DNA from 4 places in the Rothia sp. HMSC069C01 genome. Region 2 is predicted to be linked to each of the others. Evidence: riboswitches for the same ligand, from Rfam matches in the RefSeq annotation. Region 2 holds a riboswitch; each other region holds the start of a gene.
The links. A riboswitch is a leader RNA that binds a small molecule or an ion and turns the genes downstream of it on or off. The one in region 2 is predicted to bind S-adenosylmethionine.

Region 1 (3,953 bases), on a different contig from region 2:
ACCTAAACTATGCGCTCGCTGCGCTTCTTCCTGTTCGGCAAATTTATTGAGTTCTGCACGGCGGGCGTGCACCTGTTTGACGCGTTCACGCCGCTGCTGAGCCCGCTCACGCGCCTGCTCTTCACGTTCTTGTACCTCGCGTTCCTGCTCATCGTTCCTGAGCTGTTCACGCTCTGCCCGCGCCGCGCGGCGCTGCTGCAGCATCTCGCTCATGCGACTGCCCAGGTTGGGACGTTCATCGGCAAAACGCGGCAGCTCACGACTGCTGTCGGGCAGAAGCACATGGCACAGCAGGTTACCCAACGCGGTACCCGCGCCCAAAGTTATTGCGGTCGCCACGGCGAAAGCTGCGGGCGATGCGCCTACCTCAGTAAAACGCCCCACGCCTAACGATCCGCTGGATATCCAACCCAAAATATAAGCCCATACGCCACAGAGCACACCCACCAGCGAACCCAACACGAGCGAAGAAAGCGGCAGCGCAATCACCCGGTAACGTACCTTCATGGTGATCCACTCGTCCACGTGGTCTTCACCTTCACGCAAGAACCACCAACCGGCAACGGCCCCGGCGCCCAGCGAAACCGCCAGGCTCGCATACCCTATCCAGCCCAGGCTCTCAGGGATAGCGCCCAGCACCGGAAAGAGCGGAAGATCGCCCATCGTCGTCTGCGACCAGCCCACATGCGTGTCAACACCGAACGCGAACCCGGCGCCGGTAGTCCACGACATCGCGTAGATCACCAAGTTCGGAAGGTAACCCAGCTGCAGCAGGGTCACCGCGAGCGCCCCCACCGGCCCGGCGTGAAGTTCCTGGTAGATTGTTGCGATTTGCGACCAGCGCATCATCATGGCGATCACCAGCACCAGAGCACCGCCCATAATGAGCGAGAAAATCGCCACCATGGAGGCACGCACAATCGACCACACATAAGAACTCGCCCACCGCGAGTACTGGCTCATCTGCGAAATCTGTTCAGCGGTGTTCACGCCCACCATACGGGCAAGCGAACGCGATTCATAGTAGCCGCCCCAGATCAACCCGACCAGCACCACGATCTGCGGAATCAACGCCGCACCAACAATACCCAGCAGATGCCGTTCGGTACTCGCCCACGCAAAGGCGACGGCAGCAAAAATACCATAGGCAGCGCACCCTAATAGTACGGGCTTGAAGAATTCCCCCTCATAGGATGCGCGCGCCAGTTTTCGCCCAGACCTAAAGCATAAGAGCACCGGAATAATACTCAGCCCCATGGGCACCAGCGTGAGCATGCCGTGCGGCAGGATAATACCGAACGCATTCGGAATATTCAGCGGCACACCGTGCATGAGCAGCCACAGGTGGGAGGCAAGAGTTGCGAGTGCGGGAAAATCCATGCGGTTAAAACCGTTGGTAAACCACACCGCCATGAGCAGAACGAGCACAAGCCCGAAAGAAAGCGCGGCGGTAAAAACTAATTCAACGATGCCCTGCAGCCAGAGTGGCATAGGGGCAGAATACCGGGATGTAGAAGAGCTACTTTTCATCGTTCTTCCATCATGCCATGAAACCTGCCAGCGCGTGCGAGCCTGCTGGGCTTTCGGGGAAATAGTTCCGGTTAAATGGCGGCTAACCTTCGTTAACCGCTCACCGTGAACATAGGGGTTACACGAACGTTACTGATGCGCTCTCACCGATGCGGCAGCGCGTACAGCTAACTGTGCCGAGCATTTCTCACGGCTTTCTCGAACACGCAGGTACTTCCCCGGCGCTTACGGTGAAAATACTGTGCGGAAGATTAGTCTTCAATCCACGGATTCACCGCGGGTACGCCCCAGGACCGGTACACCTCAGCCTTTGAAGAAACAATTTCGAGGTTATGAGCTTGGGCGCTCGCCGCCATCAGACCTTCGAGGGCGGCGGTGGGCAGGGGCTCGGCATCTTTACGTCCGTGACTGTGGGTGCCGCGCGGGGCGCTGCGTCCCGCCCATTCGAGGCTTACGCGCGCATCCACGTTGATGATATGGTCGGCGAATCTGTCGAGAAGTTCGGCAATCCATCGGTCGGTCTCTGGGTAGGGGTAGAGTCCTTTGAGTTCGCCCACGCTCAGCACCGAAATGTAGAGGTGTTTATAGGCGCGGCGGCGCAGAAAGGCAACAACTTTGGGATCTGGTGTGGCTTTGCGGATCTCGGCGAGAACATCCGAGTCGAGAAGCAGTCCTGAGGCGCTCATACCCCTATGCTACGCGCAAACCGGCATATTCGACGGCAGGAATACCCTCGGGGTTGGGAAGAAGCAGAAAATTGAGGAATTCGTCGCGCTTAGAAGAAATACGTGCGTAATCCTGAATGCTTACTGCCTGGTAACCGCCGCGTGCGGGCACGGATGCGGCACGCAGATTTTCCTGATAAGAGCGTGCAGGAGTAAGGGGGGATGCTGGAGATGAAGAGCTGTTGTACATTGACAACCATGCGCCGAATGCGCGTTCCTTTCGCGTTGCTCTTGCCTGTACCAAGTGCCACCTGAGGCGGCGAATACAAACCGCTTCGTCATCCGAGCCACCCGTGAACATGGGGTTGGCGTTCGACCATAGTCGGAGCTTATCAGTCGAAACTCTTGAAGCTGAATCCAGGTTACAACAGCTTTCAGGAATCTGTAAACGTGCGAACCCGTCAAATTCTTGTGATTTACATAACGTGATTATGGGTGCGTATCTGTATATAACCGCCTTATGGCGGCGTAGTGTGAAGTTTTGGACATTCAGGACAGGCCTACACATTCGAGAAAAATCACGGCACACTGGGTAATGTACAGAAATTTATCTTGCCTCTGATATATCACCATGTCACGCCCACTTTACGCTTCCGGAAAGAAAGAGTGATAACTGTGAAAAAGACTGTACAGATCATGGGGATAGTGGCCGCAATTTTTCTGATCATTGGGTTTGGCTTGTTCATCCTGGCCGGTTGGGGCTCACTCGTGGAATACCACGCCTTCGAATGGAGGGGTGTCGATCCCGCAGGAGCAAGTCCCCTCGTCATGGCGACTAACGACCTGAGCATTCTGTGCGCAGCTATCGGTCTCATCTTTGGTATAACCGCCATAGTTTTAAACGCTGTCAAGGGTTCTCAAGAGGTACGACAAACCCAAAAGAGCCAGCTCAACTGATTATTCTCGATCGATGATTATCAAAGACCAGGCTGAATGCTGAAGAACGTCCATTAGCCCGCAACAAGTTTCCGTTTCCGAGGGGTGGGTATGAAAATAGTACGCGTGGTTGGCATATTAGCTGCCATCTTTCTGGTTCTTGGTGCTGCACTATTTATTCTAGGAAGCTGGGGTTCACTCGTGGAGTATCATGCCCTCGAGTGGAGGGGTGTACAGCATAAAGGAGCGAGTCCTCTCACTCGATCAACTCTCACGATAAGTCTCTGGATTCTCGGTACTGGTCTTTTCGCTGGGCTTATCGTCCTGATTCCGCTCTTCACCACGGCGATCAGGAACTCCCGCAAGACGCACAAAAAGCATCCTAAACAGGCTCAAGACCTCTTGGAAGAAGGTCAGAACCAGGTTGATTCATAGAGCCAGTATCTAAGGAGCGCCCATGAAAAAAGCTATCTACATAGTTGGAGCAACAACTGCGGTGGTCTTCTTTTGTGGCATAGTCCTGTTTATTTTAGGAGAATGGGGCGCTCTCGTGGAGTATCACGCCTCTGAATGGAGGGGTATTCAATTCGAGGGAGCTAGTCCGCTCACACGCGCAACTTTGAATATAAGTTTCCGACTCTTAGGTATCGGTTTTCTCGCCGGGCTCTTCACCTTTATTCTGCTCTTCACCACGGCGATCAGGAACTCCCGCAAGACGCACAAAAAGCATCCTAAACAGGCTCAAGACCTCTTGGAAGAAGGTCAGAACCAGGTTGATTCATAGAGTCAGCATCTAAGGAGCGCTCATGAAAAAAGCTATAT
Region 2 (3,953 bases):
TTTCTTCGGAAAAAGGACGCGAAAAATCCTTCTAAGCCATAATTCCATTTGAGGAATATACTATTTGACTAGTATATATAGCCAATGCGGCATATAACCAGCAGGTTATATGCCGCATTGTAGTTTCATCAGGGTATTGAGGGCGGGAGCTATTGCCTCCGCAAAACACTCGCGCTCGCAGAGAACCTTTCTATCAGATTCGGCGCGATGCCGCTGCCGAGCGTAACCCCTATGCCGCTTGATCCTCTGCGAACGCATCCGGGTCTACTCGCCCGGTGTTCACGAGCACCTGTGCGATAGCGCCGAGCGCCTCCTCATTCTGAAGCGAAGAAATATCGCCCAGCTTATGCCCCTGGTAGAGCTCACCCAGCAGACGGCGGGTAATCTTCCCTGAACGAGTCTTAGGAATATCGGCGACCGCGACCACATCCTTGGGTTTAGCGATAGGGCCAATATACTCGCGCACATGCTGGGTGAGTGCAGTCTTCAGCTCGTCTTCGGTAAGTGCCCGACCTTCGTCGGTGAGCGTCACATAGGCGACTGCCTGGTGGCCGGTTAGCTCGTCCTCCACGGGGCACACGCCAGCCTCCACCACGGCCGGGTGCGTCACGAGCGCAGACTCAATTTCGATGGTCGAAAGGCGGTGCCCGGAAATGTTGATCACATCGTCAATGCGCCCCAGGATGTACACGTTGCCTTCATCATCGACTTTCGCGCCGTCACCGGCGAGGAACCAGCCGCGCGTACCGTAGTGCTTCCAATAGGAATTCAGGTAGCGTTGCGGGTCGCCCCAGACGGTGCGTGCCATGGAGGGACCGATCTTATCGACCACAATGAAGCCCTGTTTGCCGGGCTCAACGAGGTCACCGTGCTCGTCCACCACGTGCACCGAGACTCCGGGGACTTCGCGGGTGGCGCATCCGGGAAGGGGAGTGCAGTGCGGGGTACCTTCGGGGAAGGTCCCTTCGGGCGCGAAGGCGGGGTCGTGTGGCCGTGGGGAGCAGATGGTCGAGCCGGTCTCGGACTGCCACCACGTATCGATAAACGATGCGGTACCCCCACCCACGTGCTTGCGCAGCCACTTCCACGCCTGAGGGTTAATGGACTCGCCCACAGACCCGAGCAGACGCACAGTTGAGAAGTCGTATTTTCCAGGTTCGGGGCCGTCAGGAAAAGCCCCCATGAGGGAACGAATCAGGGTGGGCGCGGTGTAATAATTGGTGACGCCGTAGCGTTCGATAACCTCGAAATGGCGGCCATAATGCGGAGTATTGGGGGTACCCTCGAAAATAACCTCGGTAACCCCATTCACGAGTGGACCATAGATTTCATAGGTGTGTGCGGTCACCCACGCGAGATCGGCGGTACACCAGTGCACAGTCGATTCGACCTTCGTCGGATCGTTCACGGCAGACAGCTCATCGGGGCGCAGCACCCCGTCGTCATCCACATAGTCCGGCAGCAGATCGTACAGCAGCGCGTGGGTGTATGCGGTCTGCACCAAATACCCCGCCATCGTGTGCACCAGGCCCTTGGGCTTGCCCGTGGTGCCGGAGGTATAGATGATAAACAGCGGGTCTTCGGCATCGTGCAGCTCGTACTCATGGGTATCGGGCTGATCGTCCACCAAATCGTGGTACCAAATATCGCGCCCGGCCGTCCAGGGAACCTGCGCGTGCGCCACGGGGTCTGCGGCGCTTGTACGGTCCACCACGATCACGTGCTCGATATTGTTCTCACCCGAGCATGCTTCATCGGCATTCACCTTCACGGGCACGACCTTGCCGCGGCGGTTCTGCCCGTCGGTGGTGATCAGAACCTTCGCGCCGGTGTCTTCCACCCGGAACTTCAGCGCCTCCGCCGAGAACCCACCGAACACGAGCGAATGAATTGCGCCGATCCGCGCGCACGCAAGCGTGAAAATAATGGTTTCGGGAATAACCGGCAGGTAGATTACTACACGGTCGCCTTTACGCACGCCGAGTTTGAGCAGGCCGTTGGCGGCGCGGGCGATGCGTCGCTGCAGTTCGGCGTAGGTGATAGCTTCACGGTCACCGGGTTCGCCCTCGAAATAGAGGGCTACTTTGTCGCCGCGGCCCGCCTCCACGTGGCGGTCCACGCAGTTGTAGGCGACGTTGAGTTTGCCGCCCTCGAACCACTTAATCTCGGGTACGGAGTATTCTTCGATGCCCTCAGCGTCGGTTCCGATAACCTGCGGTTTCTGGAAGGTATGTGCGTTGTCCCAGGTCTTGCCCCAGCTTAGGCGTTCGGCTTGTTTTTCCCAGAACGCTACCCGCGCCTCGTCAGATTCGTGCGCGGGGTTGGGGGTGGGTGCTAGAGGATTCGTGAATGAAAAAGGGGAGGGAAGTCCCACAGTATCTCCCATCGGTTGCTGGCGTTAGCACCTTCGGCGTTATGAAGGCGCATGATGCGCCACCGCAGGCGAGGTTGCTGCGACGTCGTCGAGCCAGGTCTCTCGGTCGCTCTAGATGGATTACCAATCTAGTAAACCTTGTAGCTGGCGCAGGTGCAAAGACACCCCGTCATATTGCGCGTGTATGCGCCACGTTCGTAACATTCCGCAACATTGCGCCCACGCATCCACACCACACCCTATACCGCGAGCAGGTAGGATTTTGTCGACAAGGTAGGATTTTCCTACCTGCTCGGGTCAAAAACCACCTGCTCGCGAACAGTACAAAAAAACACTCCCACCGGGATGCGCCTCGTCAAGAGGATTTACCCGGCGGGAGTGCCATTTACTCACCCAAAATTACCGATTAGTTCTGTTTTTGTGCGTTGGTTGAGCCTTTCGAGGCTCCGTTAGGGTTTTTCTGCCCGGATAACCAGTCGTTAGGATCGATCTGAATGTCGTTACGGACGGTGAAGTCGCTCTCTTGATCCTTGTTTTTCTGGTCACCCGTTGATCCCGTCGAGTTGGAACCGCCGCCTTTTGACTTGTCGCTGGGGGTGCTGGGAGTGCTCGGATCCGGATCCTCAGGTTCACCAACATGTTCGATGGAGGCCACAGCCTGCTGACCGGTCAGGTCAATATCGCTCTTGGGGGCACCATTCTCAGGTTCGTAGCGCAGAGTGCCGCTGAGGATCGTCAGGGTGGTGGTCACACCGTAGTGTTCGAGATAGAAATCTTCAAAATGTGTACCGAACTGGCTGGCCAAGATCTGGTTGTAGACCTGAGTCCCGCCGCCGTTATGACTGGAAGCTACAACATCATGGTCAAGCGTAATATCGACGTAGCCTATCAGCTTATTGCCGTTGGCGGTCATCTCGCTGAAGTAACCGTGCATAGCACCACCGTTGAAGGCGACGAGCTGGGGATTATCGCCGTTTTCTGGCGTGGGATTGACGACGAGGGAAACCGCAAAATCGTCAGTATTTTTATTCCAGCCCGGAGGTTCTGCCCCGTCGATCTCGGCCCAGTCGGGGAAAACGAAACGGTGCTCCAAGCGTAGGCGCGCACCGGCGAGCAGGGTAGTGGTGCCCGAGTAGTATGTCTGCTTACCGTCTTTAGTGGTTGCCTTGGGTGCTGAGAACCAGAAACCAGCGCCACCCCATTTTGCCTTGCCGATGCTGCCGCCGGGGGTAAATTTACCGTTGCCAGCCGAGTAGAGACCGCTTGAACCTGCCGGGACGCTGGCGTGCTCGTTCTCAACCGGGCCGCTAAATGAATCTAGCCCCAGGAAACTGTTAGTGTCTAGTTCCTGGTGGGTGACGAACGCCTGGGTAAAGATACCGTAGTCAGGGCGTGTGTCATCATACGAAGCCGCATAAGCCGGAACTACAGCGGAAGAAACAATAATTGGGGTTGTCCATGCGGCGCCCGCCAGAACACGACGGCGCGTCAGACCTCCCCGCGTAGATGCGTGGGTCACAATGACTCCTATGAGTGGTTGGGTGAATAAGTGGCGCTCGGATTACACGCCAGTAATAAT
Region 3 (3,953 bases), on a different contig from region 2:
AACTCGTCAAGCTGCTGCTGCGTGATTTTACCGGCACGTGCCTCTGCACGGTGGCGGCGAATATCGCCGGTCTGTGGGAATGAACCAATGGTCGTGGTCGGCAGCTTCGGCAGATTCAGATCGGCTTGGGCATCCCGGCGGATCTTCAGTTCGGGACGCTCAAAATCCTGCGGTTTCACGGATGCGGCACGCTCACGGATTGCCGCATTATGCTTACGCGGATCCGCTGTGAAACGTGCTAGCGCTTCGTCGGCGGTCTTCAACTCTGCCTCAACCGCAGACTCACCGTCGGCAAGACCGCGGGCAAGAGTCACGATCTCGGCGACTTTCTGGTCGGCAAAAGCCAGACCGTCTACGGGCACATCGGCGGGGTCTTCAAGGTCAAGATCGTGCGGCACATGCTGCAGCGAGGTTGAGGACGCGACCGCCACCGCACCGCCGTTAATGTTCTGGAGTGCGTGCAGGAGCGCTCGCAAGTCGGCGCGCCAAATATTGCGCCCGTTAATGGCACCTGCCACCAGGGTTATGCCGGAGTCTTTGAAGGCGGTCAGCGCCTCGGCATCGTAGAGCGTGGAAACCAGATCGAGATGCAGCGCCTCAATACCGGTGTCTAACAGTGCGGGCAGGTTCTCGCGCAGGTTGCCGTAGGGGCTTGTCACCAGGATTGCGGGGCGGTTCGTTTCGGCTGCCAACGCGGTGTAAGTTTTACGCGTCAATTCGGCGATTTTGGCGTTGGGAATGTCGCGGTCCACGGTCAGGCCGGGCTCGTCGAGCTGCACCCACTGCACGCCGCGTGCCGCCAGTTCGGCGAGCACCTGCTGGTAGGCTTTCACGAAATCGTCCAGGCGATCCAGCGGTGTGAACCCTTCGGGCGAACCCTGTTCGGCTTTTGCCCCGAGAAGCAGGGTGAGCGGGCCGACCAGCTGCGGGCGCACCGTCACCCCGTGCTCCTTGGCGACTTCAAGCTGCTCGTCAATAGCCTCAAGATTCAGCTTGATCTCGGTATCCGGACCGATCTCGGGCACCAGGTAGTGGTAGTTCGTATCGAACCATTTCGTCATCTCCAGCGGAGGCAGCGTCTCGGTGCCGCGTGCTAGAGCAAAGTACCCGGGCAGATCGAGCAGGCCGCGCGCATCCTTGGCGTCGGCAAGACGCTTGGGCACGAGGGTGAAAAGGCGCACGGCATCGAGCACCTGATCGTAGTACGAGAAAGTCGCCGGGATAGACGAATCGGTGGCGCTAAGACCGCGCTCGATCACACGGTCATAGTAGGTGCGCTGCACATCTGCGGCCGCCTGGAGCAGTTCATCCTGCGTGATTTTGCCTTTCCAGAACGCTTCCTGTGCCTTCTTCAGCTCGCGGAAGCGGCCCACGCGGGGGTAACCGACGATGGTTGCTGCGGGGAATGGGGTGTGGGTCATCCTAGTTCCTTACTGTGGGAGGGTGTCAAATAAAAAGGGGAGTTTAGAGGTATTGAAGATCGCTTAGGGGGAGTTTGAAACGGTTCGAGTAGCGCGGAACGTCGAGTTCTTCGAGGACGTCCAGCACAGCCTCATGCTCGTTAAATGTGAAGAAATGCAGGCCGGGGGCGCCAGCATCAAGCACCTTGCGACATTGGTCGAGTGCATGTTCCACGCCGATGCGGTGCAGCTCGCGCGAATCGCTCGCGGTTTCCAGGCGATGCGCCAGCTCGCGCGGTACTTCAAGCCCGGCAAGCTCGCACAGCTTCGTCAGCCGAGCCAGCGAGGTAACGGGCATAATACCGGGAATAATGGGCATCTCCACCCCGGCAAGGCGCGCAGCATCCACCAGCCCCGAATAGCGCTCGGTCTCAAAGAAAACCTGGGTGATGGCGAAATCCGCCCCGGCACGCTGCTTTGAAAGCAGAATCTCAATGTCTTGAAGAAGCGAGGACGATTCGGGGTGCTTATGCGGGTACGCCGCAACCCCAATCGACACTTTCCCCGCGGCAAGATGCGCGAAATCCTCACGCTCCACCCTGCGAATCAGCTCCACCAGGTAGCGGGCAAAAGGCAGCTCAAGCGAGCGCGTGTTTTCGGGTGGAATATCGCCGCGCAGCGCCAGAAACCCGCGTACTCCAAGCCCCAGAATCAGACGAACCGAGCGTTCCAAATCGGCCACGGAATGCCCCACGCAGATTAGATGCGCCAGCGGATTCAGCGAGGTTTCATGTACAAGGTGATCGAGCAGAGCCAGCGTCTTTTGGCGGCGCTGCGCATCGCCCGAATAGGTAACGGAAACGTAATCTGGGTTGGTTTGCTCAAGCTCGGCAATGGTTTTGAGCAGGGAATCGCAGCTTGCGTGCGACCGTGGCGGATACAGCTCGTAAGAAAGAGCCGGGTGAACTGTCGTCATTTTCATTCCTCCGTGTTCACCCGATAGAAGCGTGCCCGAAGGTACGCCGAATCTTAGCAAGACGCGAAGGGAATTCACTTCTATCGGTTCTGGCGGGAGCACCTTGTCCGTCCACCCAATGGGTAGAGGCTGGCGAGGTTGCTGCGACGTCTAAGAGCCAGATCTCTCGGTCGCTCTGGATAGATAACGTTCCCATTTTAGGCAGGATGCGCGGTGTCAGCAAGAATATGTCGGCACATGTCGTCGAGCGGTCATAACCGCTTAATATTGTGGGATGCGGCGAAACAATACGTCATACGGGTTCGCGGCGGTTCGGATCGGCGAATTGAACCCTCCACCTGATTTGGTCGTAAGTTTAGCCGCGAGCAGATAATATGTCGACGAACAGATAGCGGAATGTTATCTGCTCGTCACAAAACTATCTGCTCGCGGGAGAATCGCAGAGCGCCGCGAACGTCATGTTGCGACCACGTCCTGTCAAACACGGTAGAGTAAATGTATGGAACGCATCGAATCTCCCGCATATGCACGCCTGGGTAACTCCGGGCTGGTCGTGCCCTCTGTCGGTATCGGCTGCAACAACCTGGGACGCCCCGGCACCCCCACTCAAACTCAGGAAGGCACCAACGCCGTGATCGCCGCCGCAGTCGAGGCGGGCATCGGCTTCTTCGATATTGCCGACCTATACGGCGCCGAACCCGGGCTGTCAGAAACCATGTTCGGTACCGCGATGCGCGAACTCAATCTCAACCGCGATGACCTGATCATCGTCACCAAATTTGGGCTTCCCACCGGCACCCTCAACGGCAACGACTGGGATGCGCGCGGCTCACGCCGATACATTATGCGTGCCGTCGAAGGTTCACTGCGCCGTCTGGGAACCGAGTACATTGACCTGTATTTCTACCACAGCCCCGACCCGAACACCCCGCTGGAAGAGACCCTGTCTGCGCTCGACACGCTCGTGACCAGCGGAAAGGTGCGTTACCTGGGGCACTCCAACTTTGCGGGGTGGCAGCTTGCCCACGCCGAGCACCTCGCCCGCGAACTCGGCACTGAGCGGTTTATCGCCGCCGAAAACCACTACAACCTGCTGGATCGCCGCGCCGAACTCGAAATTCTGCCCGCCGCCCGCCACTTCGGGCTCGGGGTTCTCCCGTATTTCCCGCTCGCTAACGGGCTTTTGACCGGAAAATACCGCCGCGACAGCATCCCGGCAGGGTCACGCCTGTCGCACTCCAAAGCGCAGGTACTCGCGCAAGCCGATTGGGAACAACTCGATGCCTACCACGAATTTTGTGCCGATCTGGGGATCTCTGAGGTTCAAGCATCCATCTCTTGGCTCAAACAGCAGGCTCCCGTTGCCAGCGTGATCGCCGGGGCAACCACCCCCGACCAGGTACGCGCAAACGCGCAGGCCGCAAGTGTGCGGTTCAACGACGACGAACTGGCGCGGCTCAACGAGATTTTCCCAGCGCCCGAAAGCATCGCGCTTTTCTGACACTTCTCCTTCGCCACTGCAAATATAGCCAAATGGGAATATAACTAATCGGGAATATACCCAAGCCAGCAAGTGT
Region 4 (3,953 bases), on a different contig from region 2:
GCAACAATGCACATGTTCCAGGTACCGATAATGCCTGCGCGAGTCCAGGCGAGGGTCGCATCTACTGGCCAGGCACCGGCGGCGAGTGCTTGCAGGGCCGTTGCTCCAAAGGTGCTCAGCAGCAGTAACTGTAGGAAGTAGGGAACTGTGAGAAATTGGCGCAGGGAAAAGGACATTAGGCGAAGTTGCCGGTTCATCGTTTCAGTCCTTCCGCCATAGCCAGGTATGCCTCTTCGAGGGTGGCTGGGCGAGTATACAGCGGTGTGAGCATCTGAACCTCACGCTCAGTGAGAATACGGGTCAGCAGAGCCTCTGCATGTTCGGTCCTGAAGGGGTGCGACCCTTCCGAAACAGAACGTTCATTCCAGTACACGGTGATCTCCCACTCGCTGCTGCGCGGGGTCAGTAACATTGTTCCCGCATCGCCCAAAGACCGAGCAAGTTCTTGAAGTACCGCTCCAGCATTCGCACCCACACGTCCCACGGTGGTAGCGGAGATCCCGGCGTGCGCGGTAATATCCGCCACTGTGCCCGAAACCGCCATGCGACCGGCACCGATGACCGTGACCCGATGCGCTAACTCCTCAATCTCGCCCAGCAGATGGCTCGTGAGTAAAATGGCGGTGCCATCATCAGCGAGGGAACGAATCAACTGGCGTATTGTCAGTGAAATATCTGGGTCAAGCCCATTCGTCGGCTCATCCAAAAGCAGCAGTTTTGGCTCGCCCAGCAGTGCCCGTGCGATGTGCAGACGTTGTTTCATACCGCGGGAAAACTCTTGTACCTTCTTCGCGGCGACATCTGCAAGATCGACCCGTTCCAAAGCGCTCGCCACCTGGGTACGGCGTTTGCGCGCGCTAACCCCGGCAAGGTCGGCGAAGAAGAGAAGATTATCGCGGGCGGATGCTCGCGGATAGAACCCGGTATCCCCGCCGAGTACAAGCCCTAGGGATGCGCGCGCACGCTGGGGGTGCGCAAGCGCATCCACCCCGTCGATGCGAACGGCGCCGCTGGTGGGAGTCAACAGTGTTGCGCACATCTGTACAATTGTTGTTTTTCCCGCTCCGTTGGGACCGAGCAGAGCATGAATTTCGCCGGAGCTTATACTAAGCGAAACATTATCGACAGCAGTGAAAGCGTGTTCACCTTTGCCAAAGGTGCGGCATAGCTGTGCCGCGTCAAGAATTGTAGACATTGTGATAAAACCTTGCGGTGCTTAGTCACCCGAAGCCTCTTGAGCATGGTGTTCGCACGCCTGCAATATGTGGGACGGGTGAGATGAATAGTCGTGAGAGAGGCACTTCTTAGTGCCTGAATAATCCCAAGTCACCGACTGCAGATGCGGAAGGTATAACAATAAAACCCTCAGAACTTTGGTGTCCCAAGCGCTCACTATGCGCTTCTGAAATGTATCGAACCAAAGCAGGGTTATTTCTAAAATTTTTAGAGCCCACCATCTGGGCGGGCATTCCGCGAGCCGGTGCGACTTTAGCGGGAGGTCATACCTCATCACTCCTAGATTCAAGGTTTCCATCAGTGTAGCATGGCTCACGATTGCCTACACTGATGGTAATTTAGCGACGGCTAACGGCAGATCATATGGCTTTAGCGGTTCGGGTACAACATAGGCACGGTCACAAGCGCATAAGTATTGGTGTTTCTCCCAAACAATAGGCTGTCGCGAAAACAGTTCATAAAACGTCATCTTTGCAACAATGCGCCGAAAACACGCATCCCGCTTGACCATGTGCGCTTCCTATGAAACTCTAGATGCAGGTCATGAGAGCCAGTGATAAGCCCCAGCTAGCTGGCCGGCAACCCTCCTCCGCGGTGGGGTGCCCTGGGTGAGGACCAGGCGTTGAACACAAAGTACAACGCAAGCGCGGGACCGATGTGCCCGATTCTGGTACATCGTTTTTTCGTTTGCAGAGAAGAAAACCCAAGAACTCTGTACCGAAATCGGCATGCGGCCCCCTGAACTATCACAAGGAGCTTCGCATGAGCAACACTACAGTCCCGACTCCCGCCAACCCCGCCGGTTGGAAATTTGAAACCCGCCAGATTCACGCGGGGCAGGCACCGGATGCTGCAACGGGAGCTCGGGCGTTACCTATCTACCAGACCACCTCGTTCGTCTTTGAGAACGCAGAACAGGCCGCTAACCGTTTTGCTCTAGCCGAGCTTGGGCCTATCTATACCCGTCTGAACAACCCCACCCAAGAGGTTATCGAAAACCGTATCGCATCCCTTGAAGGGGGAGTGGGCGCGCTTTTGCTGGCCTCAGGTCAAGCGGCTATTACTTATGCGATTCTTAATATTGCGGGCGCGGGCGACCATATCGTGGCTTCCCCCTCGATCTACGGAGGAACCTACAATCTACTGAAATATACGCTTGCCGACCTCGGCGTTGAAACTACGTTTGTTGAGAACCCGGACGACCTGCAGCAATGGCGCGATGCGGTTCGCCCCAACACGAAACTCTTCTACGGAGAAACCGTACCTAACCCCCGTAACGATGTACTCGACATCGAGCCTATCGCCCAGATCGCTCACGACAATGGCGTTCCCCTAATCGTCGATAACACTGTTCCCACCCCTTACCTTGTGCGCCCCATCGAATTTGGTGCGGATGTGGTAATCCATTCCGCCACAAAATATCTGGGTGGGCACGGCACCTCAATCGGCGGCGTTATCGTGGACTCCGGGAATTTTGACTACGGAGCCAATCCCGAAAAGTTCCCCAAGTTCAACGAACCTGCCCCCGGTTACCACGGTCTAGTTTATGCCCGTGACTTGGGCAAAGACTCCGCTTTTGGTGCGAACCTTTCCTATATTCTCAAGGCGCGAGTTTCGCTTCTGCGCGACACCGGGGCGGCGATCTCTCCAACCAACGCCTTCAACATTGGTATCGGTCTGGAGACTCTTTCCCTGCGCATCGAACGCCATATCGAGAACGCGACCAAGGTCGCAAACTGGTTGGAGGAGCATCCGCTGGTCGATCAGGTGATCTGGGCCGGTCTGCCTTCCTCGCCCTGGTACGAGCGAGCCCAAAAATACCTGCCGAAGGGACCGGGCGCCGTCGTAGGATTTACCCTTAAAGACGCCGACCTGGAACAGACCCGCACCTTTGTGGACGCCCTGCAGCTGCACTCCAATGTAGCGAATATCGGCGATGTACGCTCGCTCGTGATTCATCCCGCATCCACCACCCACTCGCAGCTTTCCGAGGAAGAGCTAGAGGCAATTGGGGTGAGCAAAAACTTTGTGCGCCTCGCCGTAGGGATCGAAAATATTGACGATATTATTGCAGATCTTGAACTGGGCTTTGCGACTCTGAACGCCTAACCTGCACCGCCGCGACCGGGCTGCACAGTAAGTGCCCGGTCGCGGTATCGGTTTCTCGCCTGCCATTACCAACTACCGGTTACCCAGGAGAAAACATGACGGAAAATACCGTACACGCCACCTATCTGTCGCAACTGCAGTATCCCAGCGCTCAGGGGTACCTGCGGCAGATGGCGATCGGTGATTTCACCCTCGAAAACGGTACCGTGCTTCCACAGGTAAACATTAGCTACGAGACGTGGGGGACTCTTAACGAAGCTGGGGACAACGCGATTCTTATTCTGCACGCCCTCACCGGCGACACCCATGTTTCGCGCGGGATTCCCACATCAGATATGCCTGCACCCAGTATCCGTGCGGTCGAAAGTGATGGTTGGTGGGAAGGTATCGTGGGGCCGGGCGCGGTGGTCGATACCACCAAATATTTTGTGATCGCCCCCAATATCTTGGGTGGATGCTACGGCTCGACCGGTCCGGCAAGCATCGTACCCGAGGGGTACCCGGGCGCCGGAAAACCCTGGGGGTCACGCTTCCCTTACGTCACTATTCGCGACTCGGTACGAGCCGAAGCCGAACTTATCGCCCGGTTGGGGATTAAGAGTTTTCAC

Region 1: linked by a shared signal. The riboswitch ahead of HMPREF2981_RS02410 (nuclease PIN) and the one ahead of HMPREF2981_RS05225 (AMP-binding protein) in region 2 are both predicted to bind S-adenosylmethionine.
Region 3: linked by a shared signal. The riboswitch ahead of HMPREF2981_RS04590 (methylenetetrahydrofolate reductase) and the one ahead of HMPREF2981_RS05225 (AMP-binding protein) in region 2 are both predicted to bind S-adenosylmethionine.
Region 4: linked by a shared signal. The riboswitch ahead of HMPREF2981_RS00275 (bifunctional o-acetylhomoserine/o-acetylserine sulfhydrylase) and the one ahead of HMPREF2981_RS05225 (AMP-binding protein) in region 2 are both predicted to bind S-adenosylmethionine.

Annotation. Positions count from the first base shown of each region.
Region 1 covers NZ_KV817381.1:75,987-79,939, reverse strand. The annotation lists gene HMPREF2981_RS02420 (cell division protein PerM) at 1-1,530, opposite strand, end outside; gene HMPREF2981_RS02415 (PIN domain-containing protein) at 1,782-2,216, opposite strand; gene HMPREF2981_RS02410 (nuclease PIN) at 2,221-2,499, opposite strand; SAM riboswitch class IV at 2,478-2,606, opposite strand; gene HMPREF2981_RS10850 (hypothetical protein) at 2,871-3,152, shown strand; gene HMPREF2981_RS02400 (hypothetical protein) at 3,243-3,566, shown strand; gene HMPREF2981_RS02395 (hypothetical protein) at 3,589-3,915, shown strand.
Region 2 covers NZ_KV817391.1:136,781-140,733, reverse strand. The annotation lists gene HMPREF2981_RS05230 (MFS transporter) at 1-35, shown strand, start outside; gene HMPREF2981_RS05225 (AMP-binding protein) at 230-2,374, opposite strand; SAM riboswitch class I at 2,380-2,496, opposite strand; gene HMPREF2981_RS05220 (hypothetical protein) at 2,781-3,893, opposite strand.
Region 3 covers NZ_KV817389.1:35,225-39,177, forward strand. The annotation lists gene metE (5-methyltetrahydropteroyltriglutamate--homocysteine S-methyltransferase) at 1-1,421, opposite strand, end outside; gene HMPREF2981_RS04590 (methylenetetrahydrofolate reductase) at 1,465-2,376, opposite strand; SAM riboswitch class I at 2,454-2,562, opposite strand; gene HMPREF2981_RS04595 (aldo/keto reductase) at 2,876-3,877, shown strand.
Region 4 covers NZ_KV817375.1:64,744-68,696, forward strand. The annotation lists gene HMPREF2981_RS00260 (ABC transporter permease) at 1-197, opposite strand, end outside; gene HMPREF2981_RS00265 (ABC transporter ATP-binding protein) at 194-1,195, opposite strand; SAM riboswitch class IV at 1,776-1,889, shown strand; gene HMPREF2981_RS00275 (bifunctional o-acetylhomoserine/o-acetylserine sulfhydrylase) at 1,999-3,345, shown strand; gene HMPREF2981_RS00280 (homoserine O-acetyltransferase MetX) at 3,441-3,953, shown strand, end outside.